3 regions of the Mycobacterium servetii genome follow, and region 2 is predicted to be linked to each of the others. Evidence: predicted binding sites of a transcription regulator. Region 2 holds the regulator's gene; each other region holds the start of a gene.
The links. Region 2 encodes LexA, which represses DNA repair genes until DNA is damaged. Its sites were predicted from a motif close to CGAACANNTGTTCG; they were not measured.
Positions count from the first base shown of each region.

Region 1: AB8998_RS24485 (error-prone DNA polymerase) is a predicted target of LexA. The motif match lies at 4,195-4,208, and genes of this name have one in related genera.
Region 3: cofD (2-phospho-L-lactate transferase) is a predicted target of LexA. The motif match lies at 3,421-3,434, and genes of this name have one in related genera.

Region 1 is NZ_JBGEDP010000001.1:5,041,704-5,047,797, forward strand. It holds gene AB8998_RS24475 (tRNA (cytidine(34)-2'-O)-methyltransferase) at 1-88, shown strand, start outside; gene AB8998_RS24480 (nitroreductase family protein) at 137-784, opposite strand; gene AB8998_RS24485 (error-prone DNA polymerase) at 899-4,180, opposite strand; gene AB8998_RS24490 (wax ester/triacylglycerol synthase domain-containing protein) at 4,341-5,714, shown strand; gene otsB (trehalose-phosphatase) at 5,671-6,094, shown strand, end outside.
Region 2 is NZ_JBGEDP010000001.1:4,117,578-4,123,671, forward strand. It holds gene AB8998_RS19740 (alpha/beta fold hydrolase) at 1-598, shown strand, start outside; gene AB8998_RS19745 (peroxynitrite isomerase) at 617-1,102, opposite strand; gene nrdR (transcriptional regulator NrdR) at 1,137-1,601, opposite strand; gene AB8998_RS19755 (LysM peptidoglycan-binding domain-containing protein) at 1,718-2,212, opposite strand; gene lexA (transcriptional repressor LexA) at 2,538-3,212, shown strand; gene AB8998_RS19765 (sunset domain-containing protein) at 3,230-5,467, opposite strand; gene AB8998_RS19770 (acyl-CoA dehydrogenase family protein) at 6,061-6,094, opposite strand, start outside.
Region 3 is NZ_JBGEDP010000001.1:4,893,535-4,899,628, forward strand. It holds gene AB8998_RS23745 (TobH protein) at 1-370, opposite strand, end outside; partial or broken gene AB8998_RS23750 (phosphomannomutase/phosphoglucomutase) at 367-1,768, opposite strand; gene AB8998_RS23755 (DUF3499 domain-containing protein) at 1,887-2,330, opposite strand; gene AB8998_RS23760 (metallopeptidase family protein) at 2,517-2,939, shown strand; gene AB8998_RS23765 (WhiB family transcriptional regulator) at 2,975-3,319, opposite strand; gene cofD (2-phospho-L-lactate transferase) at 3,674-4,666, shown strand; gene AB8998_RS23775 (coenzyme F420-0:L-glutamate ligase) at 4,663-6,018, shown strand; partial or broken gene AB8998_RS23780 (Eco57I restriction-modification methylase domain-containing protein) at 6,024-6,094, shown strand, end outside.

The DNA.
Region 1 (6,094 bases), 920 kb from region 2:
GGGCCGGCGCTCGCTGAACCTGTCGAACGCCGCGGCCGTCGCCGCGTACGAGGCGTGGCGCCAGCACGGCTACCTCGGGGGCGTATAGCCCGGCGACGATACGGCCCGTGCGCGGGCCGGGCAATCACACCCTGAGTTACCACGTGTCCCAGTGGGTGACCTGGTCGGCGGGCAGCCGCTTGGCCGGGCGGAAGTCGGTGCCTTTGGTGTAGGCGATCGGGAACAGCCCGCCCTGGCTGTATTTGTCGTGCGGGATGCCCAGCACCTCGGCGGCCCGCTGGTCACCGTCGTTGATCAGGTGCAGCGTCGTCCAGCAGGTGCCCAGGCCGCGTGAGCGCAGCGCCAGGCAGAAGCTCCACGCGGCGGGGAACAGCGACGCCCAGAACGAGGCGCTCAGGCCCAGCGGCGCCTTGTCCACCTTGCCCTCCAAGCAGGGGATCAGCAGCACCGGCGCCTCGTGCATGTGCTCGGCGAGGTAGAGCGCCGAATCCTTGACCTTGTCCATCCGCTCGCCGCGGGTGTCGCCCTCGGGGTACTGCGCCGCGGGCAGGCTGAGGTAGTCGCGGGCGTTGGCGAGGTAGATGTCGGCGATCGCCTTCTTCTTGTCGGCGTCCTCGACGAACACCCACTGCCAGCCCTGCGCGTTGGACCCGGTGGGCGCCTGCAGCGCCAGTTCGAGGCACTCCATCAGCACCTCGTGGGACACCGGCTTGTCGAAGTCGAGGCGTTTGCGGACCGAGCGGGTGGTGGTGAGGAGTTCGTCGACGGACAGGTTCAGGGTCATGATCCGGACACTACCGTCGGGACCTCCTCCCCTCGCGAGGGTGCGTGTCTGCACGCGACACGCCGGGGTTGGGTGGCATTCTGCGCACCCTCGCGGAGGTGAGGCCGGCGGGCCTCACCGGAAGTCGCGGGAGCGCGATCCGACGGCCAGGCTGATGCGGCCCAGCCGTTCGGCGACGACGGTGACGGCGCCGCTGGCGTTCTGCACCTGACCGCGCACCAGCAGCGCCGGCGCCGTGTTCGCCAGCTTGCGGTGCCGCGCCCACACCCCCGGCGTGCACAGCACGTTGACCATCCCGGTCTCGTCCTCGAGGTTGACAAACGTCACGCCCTGAGCGGTGCCGGGGCGCTGCCGGTGGGTCACCGCGCCGGCGATCAGCACCCGGTCGCCGTCGGGCACGCTCAGCAGCTTCCCGGCGGGCACCACCCCCAGCGCGTCGAGGTCTTCGCGCAGGAACTGCGTCGGGTAGCTGTCCGGGGAGACGCCGGTGGCCCACACGTCGGCGGCGGCCAGCTCCAGCTCGCTCATCCCCGGCAGCGCCGGGACGTGCGAGCTCGCCCCCACCCCGGGCAGCCGGTCCGGCCGCTGGGTGGCCGCGGCCCCGGCCGCCCACAGGCCCTCGCGCCGCGACATGCCGAAGCACCCCAGCGCCCCGGCCGTCGCCAGCGCCTCGGTCTGCGGCACGCTCAGTTGCAACCGGGCCGTCAGGTCCAGCAGGGAAGCGAACGGGCCGTTGGCCTTTCGCTCTTCTACCAGCCGCTCGGCGAAATCCTCGCCGATATGGCGGACCGCGCCCAGCCCCAGGCGCACCTCGGTGCCGGCGTTCTCGAGCGTGGCGTGCGCCAGGCTGGCGTTGACGCACGGGCCGTGCACCGTCACGCCGTGGCGGCGCGCGTCGGCCACCAGCGACTGCGGCGAGTAGAAACCCATCGGCTGGGCACGCAGCAGCGCCGCGCAGAACGCCGCCGGGTGGTGCAGCTTGAACCACGACGAGTAGAACACCAGCGACGCGAAGCTCAGCGCGTGACTTTCCGGGAAGCCGAAATTGGCGAAGGCCTCCAGCTTTTCGTAGATCCGGTCGATCACCTCCTCGGAGGCGCCGTGCAGCGCGCGCATCCCGTCGTAGAAGCGGTCGCGCAGCCGCCGCATGCGCTCGGTCGAGCGCTTGGAGCCCATGGCGCGGCGCAACTGGTCGGCCTCGGCGGCGGAGAAGCCGGCGCAGTCGACCGCGAGTTGCATCAGCTGCTCCTGAAAAAGGGGCACCCCCAGCGTCTTTCGCAGCGCCGATTCCATCGACGGGTGGTCGTAGGTGACCGGGTCCAGGCCGTTGCGCCGCCGGATGTAGGGGTGCACCGACCCGCCCTGGATGGGGCCGGGACGGATCAGCGCGACCTCGACCACCAGGTCGTAGAAGATCCGCGGCTTAAGGCGCGGCAGCGTGGCCATCTGCGCGCGCGACTCCACCTGGAACACGCCGACCGAATCGGCGCGCGCGAGCATCTCGTACACCGCCGGCTCGGACAGGTCCAGCCGGGCCAGGTCCACCTCGATGCCCTTGTGCTCGGCCACCAGGTCGATGGCGTAGTGCAGTGCCGAGAGCATGCCCAGCCCGAGCAGGTCGAACTTCACCAAACCGATTGCCGCGCAGTCGTCTTTGTCCCACTGCAGGACGCTGCGCCCCGCCATGCGCGCCCACTCCACCGGGCACACGTCGGCGATCGGGCGGTCGCAGATCACCATGCCCCCGGAGTGGATGCCCATGTGGCGTGGCAGGTTGCGGATCTGTTGCGCCAGGTCGATCACCTGCGCCGGGATGCCTGCGACGTCGGGTGAGTCCGCGAGCCCGTTCCAGTGGCCGATCTGCTTGCTCCACGCGTCCTGCTGGCCTTGGGAGAAGCCCAGCGCGCGGGCCATGTCGCGCACCGCGATCCGCCCCCGGTAGGTGATCACGTTGGCGACCTGGGCGGCGTAGTCGCGGCCGTATTTGTCGTACACGTACTGGATGACCTTTTCGCGTTGGTCGGACTCGATGTCCATGTCGATATCGGGCGGCCCGTCGCGGGCCGGCGACAGGAAGCGCTCGAACAACAGCTCGTTGGCCACCGGGTCCACCGCGGTCACACCCAGGGCATAGCAGACCGCGGAATTGGCGGCCGACCCCCGGCCCTGGCAGAGGATGTCGTTGTCCCGGCAGAACCGGGCGATGTCGTGCACCACCAGGAAGTAACCCGGAAACGTCAGCTGGGCAATGACTTTCAGCTCGTGCTCGATCTGGGCGTACGCGCGGGGGGCGGCCTCGGGGAGCCCGTAGCGGTCACGCGCACCCGTCATAGTCAGGTGCCGCAGCCAGCTGTCCTCGGTGTGCCCGTCGGGAACCTCGAACGGCGGCAGCTGCGGGGCGATCAGCGCCAGCCCGAATGCGCACCGCTCGCCGAGCTCGGCGGCGGCGGTCACCGCGCCGGGATGCCATGCGAACAGCCGGGCCATCTCCTCGCCGGAACGCAGGTGCGCACCGCCCAGCGGGGCCAGCCGGCCCGCGGCCGAGTCCAGGGACTGGCGGGCTCGGATCGCCCCCATCGCCATGGCCAGCCGGCCGCGCGACGGCTGGGCGAAATGCGCCCCGGTGGTGGCGACGACGCCGACACCGAAGCGCGGCGCCAGGCCAGCCAGCGCGGCGTTGCGTTCGTCGTCGAGCGGGTGGCCGTGATGGGTCAGCTCGATGCTCACCCGCTCCGCCCCGAACCGGTCCACCAGGTCGGCCAGCGCCCGCTCGGCGGCAGCCGGGCCACCCGCGGAAAGGGCTTGGCGCACATGCCCTTTGCGGCACCCGGTCAGGATGTGCCAGTGCCCGCCGGCAGCCCGCGTCAGCGCGTCGTAGTCGTAGCGGGGCTTGCCCTTCTCCCCGCCGGCCAGGTGCGCGGCCGCCAGCTGCCGTGACAGCCGCCGGTAGCCTTCCGGGCCGCAGGCCAGTACCAGCAGGTGCGGGCCGGGCGGGTCCGGCGCCTCGGTGCGAGCCCCCGGCCCCAAAGACAGCTCGGCCCCGAACACGGTGCGCATGTCGAGTTCGGCGGCGGCTTCGGCGAACCGCACCGCCCCGTAGAAACCGTCGTGGTCGGTGAGCGCCAACGCGCGCAGGCCCAGCCGGGCCGCCTCCTCGACCAGTTCCTCGGGCGTGCCGGCGCCGTCGAGAAAACTGAACGCCGAATGCGCGTGCAGCTCGGCGTACGGGACCGGCGAGCGGGCCCGCCGGCCGCCATCGGGCGGGCGGTACGCCGCGCGCCTGCCCGACAGGGGGCCCTCCTGCTCGGGCTGCGACAGCGCACCGCCGTGGCGCGGTTTGCCGTCGAGCACCCGCTCCATCTCCGCCCAGCTCGGCGGCCCGTTGAACCAGCCCACGTGCCCCAATCTATCGAATGTTTGTTCGATACGGGCGGGTGCGGTTGTTAATCACCTCTTCAACTGCACAACACGTTCTTAACGCCACGGGCCTACCGCGCCGGGACGCCGGACCCGATACTGGTACGGGGCGAGGAAAAATCGACGGCGGGAACCGAGCATGGCGCAGCTGAAGGCACTGGACACGTCCTACCTCACCACCTCCGCGGACCGGCATGCCGGCCTGGCCGTCGGCGCGGTCGCCGTCGTCGACGGAGTTCCCAACCATGCGCTGTTGAAAAGCCTTCTGGCCGAACGTTTTCAATCGCTGCCACGTTGCTCCCAGGCGCTGCGGCCCCCACCTCACGGCCCCGGGTGGGTCGACCCTCCGCGGCTCGAGCTCGCCCACCACGTGCGCCGCGTGGCGATCTGCCGCCCGGGCGGCGACGCCGAGCTGTCGGCCGCCATCGCCTTCGCCCTCGAACGCCCCCTCGACCCGGACCGGCCACCCTGGGAGTGCTGGGTCATCGAGGGCCTGCAGGGCGGGAAGTGGGCGATCCTGATGAAGGTGCACCACCGCCTGACCGGGGACAACTCCCCCGCCCGCCTGCTCACCCGGTTGTGCGACGAGAACGACCCGGCGGAGTTCGCCAACCACGTTGTAGCCGAACAGCTTTCGCCGTCGCAACCCGCCGGGCACGGGTGGCCGCACGCGCTGTGGCGGGCGTCGTCCGCCGCGGGTACCGTCGCCAACGCACTGGTGGGCGCGGTCTGCCCCGCGCTGCGGACGCCGCCCGGCGCGGCCACCATGCGCCGGTACCGCACGGTGCGGGTGCCGATCGCCGACGTCGACCGCGTCTGCCGCAAGTTCGGCGTGACCGCCGACGACGTCGCGCTCGCGGCGATCACCGAGGGATTCCGCACGGTGCTGCTGCAGCGCGGCGAGCAGCCGCGGGCCGATTCGCTGCCCACCGTGGTGCCGACGCCGAGCCGCGCGGCCATGCCGGTCTACCTGCCGGTCGAACACGACGACCCGGTGCGCCGACTCCGCACCGTGGCGACCCGGCGGAAGGCCGGGCAGCCCGGCGCCGGCATCGTCGAGTCGGCGCTGAAACACCTGCCAACGATCTTGCGGGGCAATCTCTTACAGCTCATGGACCGGCTCCCGCAGGGCGACCTGGTGACGCTGGCGACCAGCCTCCCGGGCCCACGGCGCCAGCTGCGGCTGATGGGCCAGACCATGGAGCGCCTGCTGCCGATCCCCCCGACGGCCGCGCGGCTGAGCACCGGTGTCGCGGTGCTCGGCTACGGCGACGAGCTCGTCTTCGGCATCACCGCCGACTACCACGCCGCCTGCGACGTCAGGCGGCTGGCCGCCGCCATCGAGGTCGGCATGGCCCGGCTGGTGGCGCTCAGCGAGGACTCGGTGGTGCTGTTCGCCAGGGACCGCCGGCGCACGCGCGGCACCGGCCCGGCCCCGGCCGCACCGGCCACCATGAGAAGGTTGGGTGGTGCGCACGCCGGAGCCGGTCGTCATCGACCCCCGCCGCCATGACGCCGCGGTCTTCGCCCTCGACGCGGTGACCGATGCCGGGGGCGAAGCGCTGGAATCGGCGGTGACGATGGTGCACCGGTTGGCCGACGTGGGGCTCGGCACCGCCGTCTTCGCGCCCGGCCACCGCCGCGACGTACCGGCGGATCTGTTCGCCGCGCGCGCCGACGACCCGGCCGCGGCGGCCGAGCGCCTGCGGGTGCGGCCGGGCCGCTGCGTCGTCGTGGCGAGCGACGTCGCCGGGGTCACGGCCGCGCGCGAGGGCGGTTTCGCGTTGGTGGTCGGCGTGGCCGCGGGAGAAGACCGGGCGGGGCGCCGCGACGCGCTGGACGAGGCCGGCGCCGACGCGGTGGTGGCCGACGTGGACGAGCTCATGGTGCGGA
Region 2 (6,094 bases):
CAACCTCGTCCTGCGGTGGGCCTCGTTGCCGATGGGCAGCGAAGCCCTCGCGCTGCTGCGGCTGCCCCTGGTGCTGCCGGCGGTCCAGGTCGTCGGCCGCGTGCTGGGCGCGGCGTTCGGGAGCACCGGCCTGGGCCGCGACCTGCCCAACGTGTTGCGCATCCTCGACGACCTCCCGGAGCCGACGGCCTCGGCGGCGTTCAGCCGGACCCTGCGCGCGGTGGTGGACTGGCGCGGCCAGATCGTGACCATGCTGGACCGGTGCTATCTGACCGAAGCCATTCCGGTGCAGATCATCTGGGGCACCAAAGATGTGGTCGTCCCCGTCCGCCATGCGCGGATGGCGCACGCGGCGATGCCGGGCTCGCGACTCGAGATCTTCGAAGGTTCCGGACACTTCCCGTTCCACGACGACCCGGCCCGCTTCATCGACGTCGTGCAGCGTTTCATCGACACCACCGAACCAGGCGAATACGACCAGGTCGCCCTCCGCCAGTTGCTCCGCTCCGGCGGCGGCGAGAAGGCGGTCACCGGTCCGGCCGACACCCGCGTCGCCGTGCTCAACGCCATGGGCAACGACGAGCGCAGCGCCACCTGAGGCCGGGGCCCCGAAGTTCTAGTGCTGCCGGTGCAGCACCGCGGCCAGATGATGCTGCAAGGGCTGGCCGACGGCGCCCATGCGCAGCGAGTACGAGAGCTCGTCGCCTTCGATGCGTAACGAACGGCCAAGCGCGGAAACCTCTTTCGCGGTCGGCGTCAGCCCGACCGAGGTGGTGGACAAGTCGAGCTCGATGACGCCGCCGGCGGCCGAAAAGGTGCCCACCTCGATCTCCGCGACACCGGTCGGATGCGCCAGGACCAGCTCCAGGTTGCCCGGCTGCGGCACCCGCAGATAGCCCGTCTCGGCGTGCAACGGCCTCCCGTCGGCCACCGCCCTGGTCTTTTGGGCGTAGGCCAGAAACGGTTTCCCGACGTGGGAGAACGCGACCTCCTCGAAGTAGTCGAAGGGCTCGATCGTCGGGTACTCCCCGGCGCCGCGTCCCGCCCAGGTACCGAGCAGTGGCGCGAGCGCCTCCAGATCGGGATGCAATTCAGCGGCCATTGCACCAGCCTAGTGCCGGGCCCGGGGCGGCCCGTCAGCCCGAGGTCGGCACCGTGCGGTGCGCCCGCAGCAGTTCTATCTCGCGCTCGAAATCGTCCGCGGACTCGAAGGACCGGTAGACCGACGCGAACCGCAGGTAGGCCACCTCGTCGAGGTCGCGCAGCGGTCCCAGCACCGCCAGTCCGACCTCGTGACTGGGAACCTCCGGTGAGCCCGCCGCGCGCACGGTGTCTTCCACCTGCTGGGCCAGCAGGTTCAGCGCATCGTCGTCGACCTGGCGGCCCTGGCACGCCCGGCGGACCCCGCTGATCAGCTTCTCCCTGCTGAAGGGCTCGGTGACGCCGCTGCGTTTGACCACGGCCAGCACCGCGGTCTCGACCGTGGTGAAGCGTCGTCCGCACTCGGGGCAGGACCGGCGGCGGCGAATGGCCTGGCCCTCGTCGGTTTCCCGCGAATCGATCACCCGAGAGTCCGGGTGACGGCAGAACGGACAGTGCATGACCGCTCCTTCGCCGCACTCACCGACCTCGCAGGACACTCCGAGCGTACCCGTGCGCGCCGCCGGGCGCGGCGACCGTGGCCGTACGGCGGTCCCGCCGCCATGCGATGTCGCGGTCAGCCCACCGGCGCGATCAGGGGCTGACCCGCAGCCAGCGTCGGGGAGTGCAGGTCGTTGAGTGCGCGGATGCGCTCGGCCACCTGTCGAACCGGCGCGTCGGGCGCGACGCGGTGGGCGACATCCTGCAGCGATTCCCCCGGTTCGACCCGCACGACGGCCAGCCTGTCGGGCACGGGGGCCGCCGAATCCGGCGAGCCGCCGTTGACCGCCTGCCCGACGTCGGCGATGAGCCCGAGCCACAGGGTGATCAGCCCGGCGCCCACGGCCAGGGCCGCCGTCTTCGCCCACGTGACGGAACGCCTGCGGTGGGGCGCGGCGGACATCGCGACCCCGGTACCGCGGTACCGCGGCGGGGCGCCCGCCGGCCCGCACGGGGCGGGTCCGCGCGATCCGGGCGTCCGGACCCGCCCCCGGCGAGGCTCCGGGACCGGCCCGTTGATCGGGCGCCGAACGCCGCCGGACCGCGGCGAGACTGTCTGAATGATTGTCATCTGCGTTCCTCCGGTCAACCGATCCTCGCTCGTGTGTTCGACAGTATCGCTCGTGTGTTCGATTTCCGAACATTTGAGCGAAGCGTGTCGCACGAGCCAAACGCTAGACCACCCCACCGACAACGACCCGGCGGACGAACGGCGCCGCGGTCATCTATCACCTGGGACATGCCGCTGAAATACCCGATCGGCCGGGGAGTTACACCTTTGTTATTCGGCCGCTCTCGACGGCCGGACGGGCGCCCGCCCGGGCCGCGGGGAGCCGTAGACACGCCAGTCGAACACATGTTTGATTATCGGGCCCCGAGCGGTTACATTTATTGCCATGAGCGACAGCAACGACACCTCCGCCGGTGATGCATCGCTGACCGAGCGGCAGCGCACCATCCTGAATGTCATCCGCGCGTCGGTCACCAGCCGCGGCTATCCCCCGAGCATCCGCGAGATCGGCGACGCCGTCGGGCTGACGTCGACCTCCTCGGTCGCCCATCAGTTGCGCACCCTGGAGCGCAAGGGATACCTGCGCCGCGACCCGAACCGTCCGCGCGCCGTCGACGTCCGCGGCGCCGACGAGGCCATGCCCGCGGCGCCGGCCACCGAGGTGGCCGGCTCGGACGCGCTGCCCGAACCCACCTTCGTCCCGGTGCTCGGGCGGATCGCGGCAGGCGGACCCATCCTCGCCGAGGAGGCCGTCGAAGACGTCTTCCCGCTACCCCGCGAGCTGGTCGGCGAGGGGACGCTCTTTTTGCTCAAGGTCGTCGGCGACTCGATGGTCGAGGCGGCGATCTGCGACGGCGACTGGGTGGTCGTGCGGCAGCAGCACGTCGCCGAGAACGGCGACATCGTCGCCGCGATGCTCGACGGCGAGGCCACGGTCAAGACGTTCAAGCGCGCCGGCGGTCAGGTGTGGCTGATGCCCCACAATCCCGCGTTCGATCCCATTCCAGGCAATGACGCGACCGTGCTGGGCAAGGTCGTCACCGTGATCCGCAAGGTTTAGCCGTACCCGGCGGATGTCTAGTCGGCTTTGATGAACCCGTTGGCCTGCGCGACCTGTTCGCTCGACATCCAGATCTCGGCGAGCGTGTCCTGGTAGAGGGCGCTGTCGGGGGTGTAGTACAGGCCGAAGCGGGCGCTCGCCTTGATCGGGTACCCGTCGGGCATCTGATAGGGGTCGTCCAGCGGTAGGTGAATCGTCGGGCGCCCCGACGCGCTCGGGCCCGCGCCGGCGGCGTGCGCGGCCAACGGCGAGGTCTCGTCGGTGTCCACGGCCGCGTGCCGCCCCGGTCGCGCCTCCGCGACGGGCGAGACGGCCTCGACGGCGCCGGTGTCGGCGGCAGACCCGTCGAAGGCGGCTTCGGCATGGCCGTCACCCGGCCGGGCGGGCTCCGCCGCCTCGCGATATTCGTCGGCCGGCACCGGCGCCGGGTAATCGCCTCGCTCGGCACTTTCGTCCTCGGGGACTTGCTCCGGGGCGAACTCGGCGTAACCGGCCTCCGCCACGTCGAGATAGCTCCCTTCCTCGTCGAACTCCGAGTAGCCGGCTTCCGCCAAGTCGGCTTCGGTGACGACGGGGATGGAGTCGGTGTCCACCACGTCGGGATTTTCCTCCCCGCCGAACACGCTCTCGAAGTCGTCCGCATCCTCTCCCGGGCCGGGCGACGCTTCGCCGCCGTAGTGCCCGCGATGCGCAACCTCCTCGCCCGCGAGCGCGACCCCGGTCCCGTGCCCCCAGCTGACCTGGTGCGCGGCCTCGGCATCCGCCGCGTGCTCCTCGGAGGCGTGCAGGTCATCGCGCCCGAAGTGCTCGGTGGCCGCCTCGCCGTCGCGGCCCCAGAGCCCGTCGGCCGGGCCGTGCCCGGCGCCCCCGTCGTGCTCGGCGGCACCTGCGGTGGCGTCGCGACCGGCGCGACCGCGGTGCACGCGGACCCCCACCAGCACCAGCGACGCAAGCAGCACCAGCGCCGCGGCACCGCCTCCCAGCCACCACCATTGCTGCCAGGCCGGCTTCTTGGCGTGGGGCGGCATCGCCACGGCACTCGGCTGGTTCTGCCCCGATATCTGCAGCCCGCCCAGCAGCGGCGCCAGATTCGAGGGGTCGGTGGTGAACGTGTTCTTCGCGCGGTTCCACGAGATCGTGCCGCCGGCGAATTTCTGCGAGACCACGTCGCCGTCCACGGCCTGATCCCCGACCGGCGCTCCCAGCTTTCCGCCTGCGCCGCGCAGCTTGTCCCAGGCGGCCTTCATGGCCCCGCGCACCACGAACGCGCCGTGGTCGGCGGTCCAGAAGATCACCGGTTTGTCGGCCGCGGAGAACGTGCAGATCCGGCTCGACGGTATGCCCCCGTCGGACTCGTTGGCGACGGGGAATCCCAGGTCGCTGCCCACCGGGCCGCCCAGGGACTCGTACTTGGCCAGGATATCGCTGTCGACGGCGTTCGCACCGGTCGCCGGGCTGAAGTACACCTTCCCGCCGGCGAAGTTCTGGGCGATCCCGTCACCACCGATGGGGTACTGCCCGCCTTGCTTGGCGCCCAGCGGACCGTTGACCCCCCCGGCCGCGCGCCAGGCCATGTTGATGGCCGCGGTGGGGTCGATCGGCACCTGCAGGCCCTTCAACTGGTCGGCCAAGACCGCCGGCTCGGTCGTGAACTCCTTGGTGTCCCGGTTCCAGGAGACCTGGCCGCCGCTGAACTTCTGCGAGGCGAGTTCGCCGTCGTATGTCTCGTCGCCGACCGGCACCCCGAGGACGCCACCGGAGCTGCCCAACTTGTCCCATGCGGCGTTCATCGCGCCGCGCACGACGAACGCGCCGTGGTCGGGCGTCCAGAAGATCACCGGGTGGTCGCTGGCCGAGAAGGTGCTCACACGGCTGTCCGGCCCCGAAAGCCCGGGCACCTCGTTGATCGTCGGGAAACCCAGGTCGCTGCCGGCCGGACCGCCCAGCGACTCGTATTTGTCCAGGATCGGCCCGTAGACGTACCGGGCGCCGGTCGCCGGGGTGTAGAACATCTTGCCGCCGTCGAAATCCAGGGCGAAGCCGTCGCCGACGGGGTAGACGTCACCCTTGCGCGCGCCCAGCGGTGACGTATCGCCCCCGGCCTTCTCCCATGCGGCCATCATGGCCGCCTCGGCGTCGCCGATCGGGCTCGCGGCCCCTGTGGGAGCCAGCAGTACCGCGGCCAGCGCTGTGGTCACCAAGCCGACCAGTGCACGCCCGACCAGCTTTCGCATGTGACCTCTCCGCCTGTTCACCAAGCCCTCCAGTCCACGGGTGTGCGCCGATCTGCGGCCATGCCCATAACCCGCGGCCCTGCGAACGGAGGGTCACCCCACCGACGGGCCTTACCCCCGTAACGGTCCGCATTTTCGCCGGGCTCGCACAACATTGCTCCAATCGACGAGAAATGCGAACTGAATTTAGGGATATTACAAAAATGGATACCGCATCGATGTGCAAATGATGCCGAACCGGGCGCGGGTCGCAACGAACCGTGCAGCCGCGCGCGCGGCGTTCGGATCGCGCTGACGCACCGCGGGGCCGCCGCCGGCCCCCGGCCGCTCCCCGTGACGTCGATGCCCGCGCACCCGTTCGAGCGCTCACCGGCCCCGTGGTCGCCGGGTTGACGATGTGCGATCACGCCGTCGCCACCTGCCAAATGCATGCGTCGACGGTACGTCAGGCCATGAGCGGGCCGACACCGGACCGACCATTGCCGATCGCGCGAGTTTCAATTCATTCGCCCCCGATGCACTCCGGCGCCCGCGAAAGAGGAGAACCAAACCCGCTACGCGTCAGCAACTTCGCCGACGTCGACGAGTTCGCGTTGTACGCGAAGGAGATCCGGCTAAACCCCGAGCCCGCGACCGATGATCTCCTTC
Region 3 (6,094 bases), 780 kb from region 2:
GGCGCACCCCGGTCGCGGCGGCCGTGACCAGCGCCGGATCGCCGGGGTCGTCGCCGGCGACGATCAGCACGTCGAGCGGGCCGACCCACGGCGGCGCCTCGCCGAGCACCGCGATGGGCGCGGAGACCTCGCCGCCGAGCGTCGCGGCCAGGATGGCGCCGGCGGTCTCGGCGGTTCCGCGGCCGGCCACCCAGATCACGCTGCGCGGCGGGTGGTCGACGCGCAGCGTGTCCAGCGTCCCCTCCTCGGCGGCGGCGGCGACGGCACGCACTTGGGCGCCGGCCGACGACGCCGCCCGCAGCAGGCCGTCCCGGTCGGCGGCCAGCAGGCCCTCGGCGTCCTCGAGATCGATCGCCCGGGTCGCGTTCACGGGACGGCGTCCCCCGGCACCGCCGCGGTCGCCGCGCCGATCTCCACCCGGACCCGATCGACGACGGCGGCGACGTCCTCGGCGCTGCGGGCCTCGACGTTGAGCCGCAGCAGCGGCTCGGTGTTGGAGCTGCGCAGGTTGAACCAGCTGCCGTCGCCGAGGTCGACGGTCACCCCGTCGAGGTGGTCGATGGAGTGGATGCGGGCGCCGAACGACCTCAGCACGGCCTCCACGCACCGCGGCGCGTCGGCCACCGTGAAGTTGATCTCGCCGGAGGATTCGTAGCGCTGGTAGTCGGCGGTCAGCTCCGACAGCGGCCGGTCCTGCTCGCCGAGGGCGGCCAGCACGTACAAAGCTGCCAGCATCCCGGAGTCGGCGCCCCAGAAGTCGCGGAAGTAGTAGTGGGCCGAGTGCTCGCCGCCGAAGATCGCGCCGGTGTCGGCCATCAGCGCCTTGATGTAGGAGTGGCCGACCCGCGAGCGCAGCGGCGTGCCGCCCCGTTCGGTGATCAGTTCGGGCACCGCCCGGGAGGTGATGACGTTGTGGATGACGGTCGCGCCGATCTCGCGCTTGAGCTCGCGGGCGGCGACCAGGCCGGTCACCGTCGAGGGCGCCACCGGTTTGCCGCGCTCGTCGACCACGAAGCAGCGGTCGGCGTCGCCGTCGAAGGCCAGCCCGATGTCGGCCCCGGTCTCGCGCACGTAGGCCTGCAGATCCACCAGGTTGGCCGGGTCGAGCGGGTTGGCCTCGTGATTGGGGAACGAGCCGTCGAGCTCGAAGAACAAGGGCAGCAACATGATCGACTCGATAGCGCCGAGCACGGCAGGCGTGGTGCCCGGCCATCCCGTTGCCGGCGTCCACCGCCACCCGCAGCGGGCGCAGCCCGGAGGTGTCCACGAGCGAACGCAGGTAGGCGCCGTAGTCGGCGAGCACGTCGCGATCGGCGACGGCGCCGGGTTGCCCGTCGTAGGCCGCGACCCCGGCGATCACGTCGTCGCCGATCACGTTCAGCCCGGTGTCGGCCCCGACGGGTTTGGCCCCGGCGCGGCACAGCTTGATCCCGTTGTAGGCCGCCGGGTTGTGGCTGGCAGTGAACATCGCACCGGGGCAGTCCAACAGCCCCGAGGCGAAGTAGAGCTGATCGGTGGACGCCAGGCCGATGCGCACCACGTTCAGGCCCTGCCCGGTGACGCCGGCGGCGAACGCCGCCGCCAGCGTCGGTGAGCTCTCCCGCATGTCGTGGCCGATCACGACCTGGCGCGCACCCTCGGCGCGCATCAGGTGCGCGAACGCCGCCCCCAGATCGGTGACCAGCGGCTCGTCGAGTTCCTCACCGACCAGCCCACGCACGTCGTAGGCCTTGACGACACGGTGGACAGTCGCGGCGGGCCGAGACATGCGGGGCCTCCTGACGCCATGGATTGCTTCGCCTCTTGGCCGTCAGCCTATAACCCCGCGGGAACCCGGGCAGCCACGGTGCGCGGGCCCCGATGCCACGCCGGCCGCGGGCGGGGCCCTAATCGGTGGGATCGGGCAGCACGCGCAGGTGCCCGCGGCGACGTCCGGACCGGTGCTCGGGAGGCGCCAGCACGCCGCCGCTCGGCGCGGTGGCATGCGCGCCGGCGCGGTGCACCTGGGGCTCGGAGAAGCCGCTCGGCGCGAAGCCGGGCAGGCAAGCCTGGCCGGGCCCGCCCTCGCGCACCGCGTCGGCCAGGGCCACCAGGTCGTCGTCTTCGGGATGCGTGGGATGGGTGGGCAGCGGCCCGGCGTGGCGCACGAGATCCCACCCGCGGGGCGCCGTGATCCGGCCGGCGTGGCCGACGCACAGGTCCCACGAATGCGGCTCCCGCGCGGTAGCGAGTGGCCCCACCACGGCTGTCGAATCCGAGTAGACGAACGTCAGAGTCGCCACGGCGTAGTGCGGACACCCGGGCCGGCAACAGCGACGGGGAACGTTCACGCCGAAAGGTTATCGTGGACAAACGCCGCCGAAGCGCCGGACACGCGCAATCGCCCGGCGTCCGATGTTCAACCGTTACCATCGTGCGCGATGAGTGATTCCCGCGGCGGCTGGCGCGGCTTCGGCCGCAGCGATCGGCTGGGGGGCCGGCCCGGCTCGCCCCGGGCATCCCGGCGGGGCCGGGACATGCGCGGTCCGCTGCTGCCACCGACGGTGCCGGGGTGGCGCAGCCGGGCCGAGCGGTTCGACATGGCGGTCCTGGAGGCCTACGAGCCCATCGAGCGGCGCTGGCAGGACCGGCTGGGCGACCTCGACGTCGCAGTCGACGAGATCCCCCGCATCGCGGCCAAGGACCCCGACAGCGTGCAGTGGCCGCCCGAGGTCGTCGCCGACGGGCCGATCGCGCTGGCCCGCCTGATCCCGGCGGGCGTCGACGTCCGCGGCAACGCCACGCGGGCACGAATTGTGTTGTTCCGCAAGCCAATCGAGCGACGGGCGAAGGACACCGTCGAACTCGCCGAGCTACTGCACGAAATCCTGGTGGCGCAGGTGGCGATCTACCTCGACGTCGAACCCTCGGTCATCGACCCGACGATCGATGACGAATAAGGAGCCAATTGCGGTGTCGCGCCCGAGGTGTCGCGTCAGATGATGCCGCGCTTGAGGCGGCGCCGCTCCCGCTCGGAGAGCCCGCCCCAGATGCCGAAGCGCTCGTCGTGCGCCAGGGCGTAGTCGAGGCACTCGCTGCGCACCTCGCAGCCCAGGCAGATCTTCTTGGCCTCGCGGGTGGAGCCGCCCTTCTCGGGGAAGAACGCCTCGGGATCGGTCTGCGCGCACAGGGCCCGGTCCTGCCACTGGTCCGGCGTCGGCATGGGCTCGGGCTCGGGTTCGGGTTCGAACGCGACCGGCGCATCGGGAACCACGGTCAGGTGCGGCCGGGCGAGCACCACCGGGACTGAGCCGAACGTGGTGTGCGGTGTGCCTGCCATGACGCCCCGAAGGTGTTCGTAGGACATGCGTTTCCGCCTCCTCAGGCTGATTGAAAGAGTAAGGGTTCCCACTGTTCTGATGTACAGACAATTCGAACATTCGAACAAGTGATCGAATCTCGGTCTGCGACACCGGAAACGGCCGGCCAACCGGGAAATGACACTGTTGTGATTAGACACGGGTTGATGTGCCCGGTCAAGCGTTAGACGGCGTTTCCATACCATCTCGTGACGAAATTTCGGCGTTTCTGTTGTTTTGGCCCCCCGGCGTGTCGATCACAACTGTCACAACCGTTTCCGGCCCCGCGTCCCGGCCCGCCACCGGACCGTGACCGGCCGGTACTGTCGTGCCCTGTGAAGGTCACCGTTCTGGTCGGCGGGGTCGGCGGCGCCCGCTTCCTGCTGGGAGTCCAGCAGTTGCTCGGGCTGGGCCAATTCCGGGCGCCGGGGCAATCGCCCGACGACCACGAACTGACCGCCGTCGTCAACATCGGCGACGACGCCTGGATCCACGGGGTGCGCGTGTGCCCGGATCTGGACACCTGCATGTACACCTTAGGCGGTGGGGTGGACCCGGAGCGCGGGTGGGGGCACCGCGACGAAACCTGGCACGCCAAAGACGAATTGGCGCGCTATGGCGTGCAGCCGGACTGGTTCATGCTGGGCGACCGCGACCTGGGCACCCATCTGGTGCGCACCCAGATGCTGGGCGCCGGCTACCCGCTGACGCAGATCACCGCGGCGCTGTGCGACCGCTGGCAACCGGGCGCCCGGCTGCTGCCGGTCAGCGACGATCGGTGCGAGACCCACGTGGTGATCACCGACCCGGCCGACGACAGCCGGCGCGCGATCCATTTCCAGGAGTGGTGGGTGCGCTACCGCGCCCAGGTGCCGACCCACAGCTTCGCGTTCGTCGGCGCCGAAAAGGCAAGCGCCACAACCGAAGCCGTAGCAGCCATCGCGGAGGCGGACGTCATCCTGCTGGCACCGTCCAACCCGGTGGTCAGCATCGGCGCCATCCTGGCGGTCCCCGGCATCCGGGGTGCGCTGCGGGCCGCCACCGCCCCGGTCGTCGGCTACTCACCGATCATCGGCGGAAAGCCGTTGCGCGGCATGGCCGATGCCTGCCTGTCCGTGATCGGGGTCGAGTCCACCGCCGAGGCGGTGGGCCGCCACTACGGGGCGCGCGCCGGCACCGGGATCCTGGACTGCTGGCTGGTGCACGACGGCGACGAGGCGCTCGTCGAGGGGGTCGCGGTGCGTCCCGTGCCGCTGGTGATGACCGACCCGCGGGCCACGGCCGCCATGGTCGCCGCCGGGCTGGACCTCGCGGGCGTGCGCGCGTGAGCGGGCCGGGCGTCGGCGAGCACGGCACCGCGGCCGCGGTCGAGATCCTGCCAGTGCCCGGGCTCCCCGAGTTCCGCCCGGGTGACGACCTGGCCGCGGCCCTCGCCGCGGCCGCGCCCTGGCTGCGCGATGGCGACGTGGTGGTGGTGACCAGCAAGGCGGTGTCCAAGTGCGAGGGCCGCCTGGTGCCGGCGCCGCGGGACGCCGAGGAACGGGACCGGCTGCGGCGCCGGCTCGTCGACGACGAGGCGGTGCGCGTGCTGGCACGCAAGGGTCGCACCCTGATCACCGAGAGCCGGCTGGGCCTGGTCCAGGCCGCCGCCGGCGTGGACGGGTCCAACGTCGGCCGCGACGAACTCGCGCTGCTGCCCGTCGACCCCGACGCCAGCGCCGCGGCCCTGCGCGCGGGCCTGCGGGGACACCTCGGCGTGCAGGTCGCGGTGGTCGTCACCGACACGATGGGCCGGGCCTGGCGCAACGGCCAGACCGACGCGGCGATCGGCGCGGCCGGTCTGGCCGTGCTGCACAACTATTCGGGCGCCGTCGACGGCCACGGCAACGAGCTGCTGGTCACCGAGGTCGCGGTCGCCGACGAGGTCGCGGCCGCCGCCGACCTGGTCAAGGGCAAACTGACCGCGATGCCGGTGGCCGTGGTGCGCGGCCTGCACGTGACCGACGACGGCTCGACGGCCCGGGACCTGGTGCGGCCGGGCACCGAAGACCTGTTCTGGCTGGGCACCGCCGAGGCGCTCGAGCTGGGTCGCCGGCAGGCCCAGCTGCTGCGCAGGTCGGTGCGCTCCTTCGCCGACCGGCCGGTGCCGCCCGAGCTCGTCGAGTCCGCCGTCGCCGAGGCGCTGACCGCACCTGCCCCCCACCACACCCGGCCGGTGCGGTTCGCGTGGTTGCGCACCCCGGCCACGCGGCTGCGGCTGCTGGACCGGATGAAGGACCGGTGGCGCGCCGACCTGGCCGCCGACGGCAGGCCCCCAGAGGCGATCGAGCGCCGGGTGGCCCGCGGCCGGATCCTCTACGACGCACCCGAGGTCGTCATCCCGTTCCTGGTTCCCGACGGCGCGCACACCTATTCCGACGCCGCCCGCACCGGCGCCGAGCACACTATGTTCACGGTCGCGGTCGGGGCCGCCGTGCAGGCCCTGCTGGTGGCGCTGGCCGTGCGGGGGCTGGGCAGTTGCTGGATCGGCTCGACGATCTTCGCTGCCGACCTGGTGCGCGCCGAGCTCGGCCTGCCCGCCGACTGGGAACCGCTGGGCGCCATCGCGATCGGCTACGCGCAGGAGCCGACGGGGCCGCGCGACCCGGTTCCCGTCGCGGACCTGCTGATCGAGATATGACCCCCGTGACGGCGTTCGCGGACAAGCCGGTGGCCTCGGCGGACAAGGTTCGCGGCGGCTACGACACCCCCGAACC